Regions from separate parts of the Cobetia sp. AM6 genome, predicted to be linked through region 1. Evidence: predicted binding sites of a transcription regulator. Region 1 holds the regulator's gene; each other region holds the start of a gene.
The links. Region 1 encodes sigma-54, which starts transcription at its own class of promoters, with help from an activator protein. Its sites were predicted from a motif close to TGGCACNNNNNTTGCTNT; they were not measured.
Positions count from the first base shown of each region.

Region 2: a site for sigma-54 is predicted at 902-919, ahead of CLAM6_RS02170 (ANTAR domain-containing response regulator). Genes of this name have one in related genera too.
Region 3: a site for sigma-54 is predicted at 1,335-1,352, ahead of glnL (nitrogen regulation protein NR(II)). Genes of this name have one in related genera too.
Region 4: a site for sigma-54 is predicted at 933-950, ahead of CLAM6_RS00285 (amino acid ABC transporter substrate-binding protein). Genes of this name have one in related genera too.

Region 1 covers NZ_AP021868.1:836,865-839,066, forward strand. The annotation lists gene CLAM6_RS03560 (RNA polymerase factor sigma-54) at 569-2,017, opposite strand.
Region 2 covers NZ_AP021868.1:474,247-476,448, forward strand. The annotation lists gene CLAM6_RS02165 (NarK family nitrate/nitrite MFS transporter) at 1-409, opposite strand, end outside; gene CLAM6_RS02170 (ANTAR domain-containing response regulator) at 961-1,536, shown strand; gene CLAM6_RS02175 (CmpA/NrtA family ABC transporter substrate-binding protein) at 1,587-2,202, shown strand, end outside.
Region 3 covers NZ_AP021868.1:4,116,150-4,118,351, forward strand. The annotation lists gene ntrC (nitrogen regulation protein NR(I)) at 1-224, opposite strand, end outside; gene glnL (nitrogen regulation protein NR(II)) at 221-1,315, opposite strand; gene CLAM6_RS17240 (DUF4124 domain-containing protein) at 1,578-2,202, opposite strand, start outside.
Region 4 covers NZ_AP021868.1:62,853-65,054, forward strand. The annotation lists gene speE (polyamine aminopropyltransferase) at 1-605, shown strand, start outside; gene CLAM6_RS00285 (amino acid ABC transporter substrate-binding protein) at 1,036-2,061, shown strand.

The DNA.
Region 1 (2,202 bases):
CGGCCACCGTCTGGCGATGTTTTCGCACCCTTGCCAGTGGCGTCAGATGTCGTGAGCGTCTGTACCGACAATGCCCAAGCTTTGCGCAAAGATCAACGCTGCGCTGCATCGTGGCTCAGTGCTTGTCTTCAACTCAGTGAGGGGTAACGGAGTGGACTTCAAGGGCACGTCTGGTGGGTGGTGCGTGAAAGACGCGCAAGAAGGCGGGTTTTCGTCGCCAATCCCTGCATGTACGTCGCCTTTCAGGCGCTTCGATTGAGTGGAGCAAGCGGCGTTTTGGGAGGTTGTCCGGGTGTCATCCAGGTGCAATACGCGCAAAAGTGACTTTAAAAACATGCGATTGACGGTGAATGACGCTGCCGGAACGGCGGTTTTTTACCGTCATCCTGCGCGCCGTCATGGCCCATGACGGGCAATTGACGAGCGGTTGACGGGATGACAGAGCGCGCGACAGGCGCACCGCTGCCCGCGAAGTCAGAGGCTGATGAGCGGAAAATCCAGCGCTTGAGGTTGGCGGCGGCTGCCATTGTGGAGGTGAGAGCAGGGCATGGCAGCCGCAGGTGACGGGTCAGGCCAGACGCTTGCGCTCGCTGGAGGACGGGATGCCCATCGCTTCGCGATACTTGGCCACGGTACGGCGTGCGACCTCGATGCCATCGCTGGCGAGCAGATCGACCAGCCGTGAGTCGGAGAGAGGCTTGCGGGCCGGCTCTTCCGCGATCAGCTTGCGGATGCGGGCACGAATGGCGGTGCTTGAGTGGGCGTCGCCACTGCCGCTGCCACCGACCTGGCTCGAGAAGAAGAACTTGAGCTCGAAGACGCCGCGCGGGGTGTGGATGTACTTCTGGGTCGTGACCCGCGAGATGGTCGATTCGTGCATCTCGACCACTTCGGCGATGTTGGCCAGAATCAGCGGCTTCATGCCTTCCTCGCCTTGCTCGAGGAAGTCGATCTGGCGCGCCATGATCTCGCGGCCGACCTTGAGCAGGGTGTCATTGCGCGATGACAGGCTCTTCATCAGCCAGCGGGCTTCCTGCAGGTTGTCCTTGAGGAAGGTATTGTCGGCGGACTTGTCGGCACGCTTGATCAGCGCGGCGTATTCCGGCTGGATGCGCAGCTTGGGTAGCGCTTCCGGGTTGAGCTCGACCTGCCAGCCGTGGCGGGTATGGCGCACCAGCAGATCAGGGATCACGTAATCGCTGGCGGGCTCGCCCCAGGCGGATGCCGGGCGCGGGTCGAGCGCGCGCACCAGGCGAATGACGTGGTCCAGCTCGTCATCATCAAGGCTCAGGCGGCGCTTGAGCAGCTTGCGGTCATCGTTGCCCAGTGCCTCGAGGAATTGACGTACCAGGCGGCGCGCCTGCGCCAGCAGCGGCAGATCATCCGGCAGCAGTGCCAGTTGCAGCAGCAGGCATTCGCGCAGATCACGGGCGAAGACGCCGGTCGGGTCGAACTGCTGCAGACGCAACAATACCTGCTCGAGCTCGGAGGCCTTGAGGCCGGGCAGGCCCTGGCCGCGCAGGCCATCGACCAGCTCATCGAGTGACAGACTCAGATAGCCGGCACCGTCGACGGCATCGATCAGGCTCTCCGCCATCTGGCGTTCACGGCCATCGAGGTCGGTCATCGCCAGCTGCCAGCGCAGGTGGTCCTGCAGGCTCTCGACACTGGTATTGCGATCGAAGTCCGGCCCTTCTTCACTCCCGCTGCCACTGCCGGAGCTGGTCAGGCTACCGGCGTGGTCCTGGTAGAGGTCCGACCAGTCACTGTCGAGGGGGTATTCCTCGGGAATCTCGCTCGAGGAGTCGGCAGTGGAGATCTCGCTCGAATCCTGTGTCTCGACGACATCCAGCGACTCGTAGTCCTCGTCGAGCTCCAACATGGGGTTGGACTCGAGGGCTTGCTGAATCTCCTGACGCAGGTCGAGCGTCGACAGCTGCAGCAGCTGGATCGCTTGCTGGAGCTGCGGCGTCATGGTCAGCGAGGTGCCGAGGCGGAGTTGCAGGGTGGGTTTCATGGAGTCAGTCAATTCACGGCAAAGGAACGTGCTTACTACGCTATACCGTGACTCGGGGCACTGACAAGAGGTTGTCGTGAATATTCAAGCAACTTGCATGCCATGTTTCCACCAAGGTGGTATGGACGTCATGCATGCGTCTGATGTCAGACATGAAAAAGCCGCTACGCGATAAAATCACGCAG
Region 2 (2,202 bases), 360 kb from region 1:
ACATCACGGAGGTGTGGTACTGGGTGATGACGAAGGAAGCGCCGATGGCACCGATGGCCAGACGGGCCAGAAAGAAGGATTCGAAGCTGTCGGCGAAGCCGATGCACATCACCGGCAGCGAGCCGAGGCACAAGAGCCAGGTGTAGGCCTTGCGTGGCCCGATGCGATCACACAGCACGCCGATGGCGAGGCGCACGATCACCGTGATGGCGACGGAGGCGATGATGGTGTTGCCGATCTGGGTCTTGGTCAGGCCGAGGTCGTCACGTACCACGGCCATCAGCGGCGCGATGCCGAACCAGCCGAAGAAGCAGACGTGGAAGGCGAACCACGACATGTGGAAAGCGCGCATTTGCGGGGTGTTGAAGCTGAACAGCCGGATGCGGCTGGCCTTGTTGCGGATATCCATGAGTGGGCTCCTGATTCAGCGTCGGTGCCGGGCACGAAGTCAGGTGTGCTCGGCGAGTGGTCGAACGGCTGTGAATGAACGACAGCAAGGGCGCCTCGTCATTGAGGGGCCTGGTTCGACGCACTCGTACTCCGAAGAGCCTGGTCCACGTCATGGATAGCGATGGCAGCAGTCGGTGATGCCATGGTTGCCGGCAGCAGAGCGTCTGTGCGGCAAGTGACAGGAACAAAGCAAGTAGCGCGCCAGTTGCGGGGGTGTGGGCGGGACAAGTCCCAGAAGATCAATGGCTTGGCGAGGACAATAGGTTGGCACGTGCAGGCGGTGTCTAGGGCTGGGTGCGCGCTGGCGGTGCGTCAGCAAGGCGCGAGGTACCAGTCTGGCGCACGAAGATGGCGCTGGGAGGGTCGGCAAGGCGCATGCCTCATTGCAGTGCAGCGACGCTTTCGGCTCGGCCGCTCTGAAGGCCTTTAACCGCAGGGTTGCACCAGATTGCGGCACGAATCCTGCTTGGGTGTACGGCAAGTCTCATGCCCGACCCAAGGAAACCTGACATGCCCGTGACCGTGCTGATCGTCGATGTCCGCAGTGAGCGCTCCGCCGCGCTGGAGCAGGCGCTATTGAGCGCCGGCTTCGAGGTGGCGCTGCGCGTTGACGAGCACGAGGACCTGCACGCGCTGGTCGAGCAGCATCAGCCCGATGCGGTGATCATCGACGCCGACCTGCCCAGCCGCGACACCCTGGAGCATCTCGGCCAGCTGGGGCGACGCTATCCCAAGCCGATGATCATGCTGGCCAGTGAAGATGCCCCGGACCTCGTGCGTGAGGCGGCAGGCGCCGGTGTCTCGGCCTATGTGGTGGACCACGTTATACCAGCGATGGTGCGCAGCATGGTCGAGGTCGCCATCACCAGCTTCGAGGCGCACCGTGCGCTCAAGGGGGAGCTCAACCGTACCCAGACCACATTGGTGCAGCGGCGCAGCGTCGATCGCGCCAAGGCCGTGGTGATGGAGACGCGCGGGCTCAGTGAAGATGCCGCCTACCAATACCTGCGCAAGACCGCCATGAACCGGCGCCTGGCCCTGCATGAGCTGGCCGATGAGCTGCTCAAGGCCGCGCGTCGGCGCTGAGCCGGTCGCCGTACTGTCCTTCTCTCTCGATCGTTCAAGAGGTGTGCGTGATGCCCACAGATGTACCCCTGAATGGCCATCAGCTGACGCTGGGCCTGATGCCACTCAATGATGCCGCGCCCTTCGTGGTCGCTGAGCAGTTGGGGCTTTTCCGCGAGGAAGGGCTGGCGGTGACACTCAAGTGGCAACCTTCGTGGGCGGCGTTGCGTGATGACCTGCAGACCGGCGTGTTGCAGGGCGCGCAGATGTTGGCGCTGATGCCGCTGACCTCCACCCTGGGCCTGGATGGCCGCGCCACGCCGGTGATCAGTGCCATGACGCTCAATCTGGGCGGCAACTCCATCACGCTGTCGCGCGCGCTGATGGCCGCCCTCGGCGAGGACGGCCACGACCTCTCCAGTCCGTTGCAGGTCGCGAAGGCGCTGGCGGCGCATATGCGCGAGCGCAAGCAGCGCGGTGAGCCGCTGCTCAAGCTGGCCAGCGTGCATCCGTTCTCTTCGCATCGCTATCTGTTGCGCTACTGGCTGGCGGCGGGCGGCATCAATCCGGACCGCGACGTCGAGATGCGCGCCGTGGCACCGCCGCTGATGGCCGCGCAGCTGGCCAGCGGTGCGCTGGACGGCTTCTGTGTCGGAGAGCCCTGGAACAGCCTGGCAGCGGCGCAGG
Region 3 (2,202 bases), 950 kb from region 1:
GGGTACTTCTCGCGCACGCGCGCCATCAGGTCGAGACCATCGGTTCCGGGCATGCGGATATCGGTGATCAGGACATCCGGGCACTGACGCATGATGCTGGCTTCGGCCTGATCGGCACGCTCGAAGGTTTCCACCTCGAGGTCGGGTTGTGCCAGAGCGCGCTCCAGCACCCAGCGAATGGCACGGTCGTCATCGACGATACAGACGCGGGCAGTCTCGCTCATGTGTGATCTCCAGAAGTGCCGGCTAGCGGAATGAGTAATCGGAATTCGGTATGGCCGGGGCGCGAGTCACACTCGATCAACCCCTGATGCTGGTGCAGGATGCCCTGGGCGATCGACAGCCCGAGCCCTGAGCCTTCGGCGCGCCCCGAGACCATCGGGTAGAACAGCGTCTCGCGCAGGCTCTCCGGGATGCCGGGGCCGTTGTCGATGATCGCCAGCTCGCAGACCAGCCGGTGGCGCTCATGGCCCAGCGTGAACTGCCGGCGAGCGCGGGTCCGCAGCGTGATCTCGTAGGGGGCGGCGTCAGGCTGCGGTGAATCGGGCTGTGGCTGCTCATTGAGGGCCTGGGTGGCATTGCGCGCGATGTTGAGCACCGCCTGGATCAGCTGTCCTTCATCGCCGATCACCTCCGGCAGGCTCGGGTCGTAGTCGGCGCTCAAGGTGATGGCGCTGCCTTCCGCCTGCAGCAAGGCCCGCACCCGCTCGGTCACCGCATGCACATTGACCGGCGCCTGCAACGGCGGCCGGTTCGGCCCGAGCATGCGATCGACCAGATCACGCAGACGGTCCACCTCCTCGATGATGATGCGCGTGAACTCCACCATCTGCGGTTCGGGCAGATCACGTTCGAGCAGCTGGGCGGCACCACGAATGCCGCCGAGCGGATTCTTGACCTCATGCGCGAGACCACGCGTCAGCACCTTGACCGCCTCCTGGCGGGCGATCAGCGCTTCTTCGCGCGAGATCTGCATCAGGCGGTCACGCGGTTCTATCTCGACCAGCAGTTCATTGGCGCTGATGGGCGTCGCGGTGAAATCCACCGTCAGCGCTTCATGGGCCGCGTTGATGATCTCGGCCTCACGCTGGGTGTAGGGGTGCTGCTCCTCCAGCGCCTTGCGCAGCACATTGATCAGGGTGTCATCCAGCCCGGTCATGTTGTCGGGCGTACTGCCCTTCACACGCACCAGACTCACCGCCAGCAGCGTCTCCGCGGCGGGATTCATCCAGACCATCTGCAGCTGTGAGTCCAGCACCACCACGGCAGTGTTCAGGTGTTCGAGCAGTCGTTGATGCATGGGTTTGTTCGCCATCTGCAGTACGTCTCCCTGTTCTGCAATAACCGCGCCAGTCTGGTGCAGGCACCGAGAACACGGCGTCCGATGCTGTGCAACCATTTCTGGCCCCTCATATTGGCACCAAAATGGTGCAGGCGGAAAATCGCGCTCGAATCCGCGTTGCCTCACTTCACCGCCAGGCGGCCCGACATCGACTGGCCCAGACACGAAAAAGCCGCCCGAAGGCGGCCTGTCAGCGAAGGAGAAAGGCGCGAAGAAAAAGGCCGCCCAGACGCTGCTAACCACCGCCAGCGTTGGCAGGGTTGTTGGGGTTGCGAGGCAGATTGACGCTGGCGCGCTGCACATAGACCACCTTCGGCTCGCTGGTCTGGCGCACGCGGCCGGTGGAATCCAGCAGCTCCGCCTGGATGACATGCTTGCCACGCTCCAGCGCCGGCACCATGAAGACGGTGCTGTGCATGGCGGATTGAGACGGCGCACCGTCCACGGTCACGCGCACCTTGTCTTCCGGGCGCAGCTTGGGCTCGATTCCCAGGCGCACCGCCAGATTGCCCGCCTGCCCGGTCTGCAGCGTTTCCTCGTTGGACGGGCTCTGGATGGTGAAGGTGGTATAGCCACGGAAGGCCACATCCACCGCAGGCGCCCGGGTGCGGGTACTCTCGCTGGATGAGGAAGAACTCACGCGCGACGGCGTGCTGCGTCGCGGCGGCAGGGATTCCGTCGACGGCACCACGCTGAGCGGCGTCAGCTGCACCTTGCTGCCGCCCGCAGGCTGATCACTGAAGACCACGTTGCCGTTGGCATCGACGTGACGATAGACCTGGGCCGCCTGTAGATCGAACGACAGGCTGGACAGCATCAGCGTCGCTGCCAGCAGCAGGCACTGCAGTGGCTCGGGGCGC
Region 4 (2,202 bases), 770 kb from region 1:
TCATCGGCGGTGGCGATTGCGGCACCCTGCGTGAGGTGCTCAAGCACCCGGGCGTGGAGAAGGTCACCCAGATCGATATCGATCCGGCGGTCACGCGTGCCTCCGAGCAATTCTTCCCGGCGCTGGTCGAGTCCAATGACGACCCGCGTGCCGAGCTGCTGTTCGAGGATGGTGTCAAGTGGGTCGACAACTGCCCGGACGAGAGCATCGACGTGCTGATCGTCGATTCCACCGACCCGGTCGGCCCGGCGGAAGGTCTGTTCAAGACCGACTTCCTCAAGCGCTGCCATCGTATCCTCAAGCAGGGCGGCCTGATGGTGCAGCAGAGCGAGTCCCCGCTCTATCACACCGATTCCATCATCAAGGACCTGCGCAACGACATGGGCGAAGCGGGCTTTGATAGCGTCGCGACCCTGCCGTTCCCGCAGCCGGTGTATCCGTCCGGCTGGTGGAGCTGCACCCTGGCGGGCAAGAGCTGTGACGTGAAGTCCTTCCGCGAGGAAGATGCCGCTGCCGCCACCTTCGCGCGTGACTTCTATACCGTCGAAGGCCATCGCGCCGCCCTGGTGCTGCCGCCCTTCATGCAGCGCCTGCTGGAGAAGTGATCTGCATGCACCTTGCGGTGGCAAGGGAGTCCCATCAGGCACGAAAACGTGCCTGATGGGATGAACAAGCGTTGAGTCAGGCAGACCGAGACATTGGTCGCAATCTGCCACTCGCGCCACATCGCTGCACCGCCAACGGCCGTTTCGCAATGAAACGGCCGTTTTTATTTTGCACCGATATGAGGCGAACTGGTCTCGCCATGAGCCTAACTGCGCGGCAATCGCGCGGAATGATCCGCCGCCCCACCCCGAGGCTTTGGCCTATATCACTGGGTTTTAGCGCTTTTTTCAGCGTTGAACGCAGCGGATCACGCGATAGGCGGAAATTGGAACGCGGCTTGCTATTGTCGGTAGGTGCCATGCAATGCATTGCACCACTTCTGACTCGAGGCTGATCGAGCGGACTCCAGACTTTCGCGAGGGAATCACGATGCATAACAACAAGAAGCCACTGCTGATCGCTAGCGCCGCTGTCCTGGCCGCCTCCATGGCGACAGGCGCCAGTGCCGCGACCCTGGATAGCGTCAAGGAAAAGGGCTTTGTCCAGTGTGGCGTCAGCACCGGCTTGCCGGGCTTCTCGGCACCGGATGACGCCGGTAACTGGCAGGGCCTCGATGTCGACGTCTGCCGCGGCGTCGCGGCAGCCGTGCTGGGCGATGCCAGCAAGGTGCGCTATGTACCGCTGACGGCCAAGGAGCGTTTCACCGCGCTGCAGTCCGGCGAGATTGATGTCCTGTCCCGCAACACCACCTGGACGGCGACCCGTGACACCTCACTGGGCCTCAACTTCGCTGGCGTGAACTATTACGACGGCCAGGGCTTCATGGTCAGCAAGGACCTGGGCGTCTCCAGTGCCAAGGAGCTGGACGGGGCAGCCGTCTGCATCCAGTCCGGCACCACCACCGAGCTCAACCTGGCGGACTATTTCCGCCTGAACGACATGTCCTTCGAGCCGGTCGTCTTCGATACCTCTGACCAGACCGTCAAGGGCTTCGAAGCCGGTCGTTGTGACGTCCTGACCTCCGACCAATCCCAGCTCTACGCGCTGCGTATCAAGCTCTCCGATCCGGCATCCGCGATGGTACTGCCGGAAGTCATCTCCAAGGAACCGCTGGGCCCCGTCGTCCGTCAGGGCGATGACCAGTGGTTCAACATCGTCAAATGGACCCTGTTCGCCCAGATCAACGCCGAAGAGATGGGGCTGAGCTCCGACAACATCGAAGAGAAGAAGTCGGACACCAACCCGAACGTCGCGCGCCTGGTCGGTGCTGATGGCAACTACGGGGAAGCCATGGGGCTGCCGGCTGACTGGGCCTATCAGGTCATCAAGCAGGTCGGTAACTACGGTCAGATGTTCGAGCGCAACGTCGGTACCGGTTCCGCACTGGGGATCGAGCGCGGCTTGAACGCACTGTGGACCGATGGCGGCGTCCAGTACGCCCCGCCGGTTCGCTGATGCGCGGGCTCGCCCTGTACTTCGGGTGGGCCTTGCCCCTCATGACAGGCTGAGCAAGGACGCTGGCCAGGGGAAGTGAGCGTCTTGCTCCACTTCCTCTGGCCAGCGTCATGTGGGGCCCAGCCTGTTCCTCGTGACCCT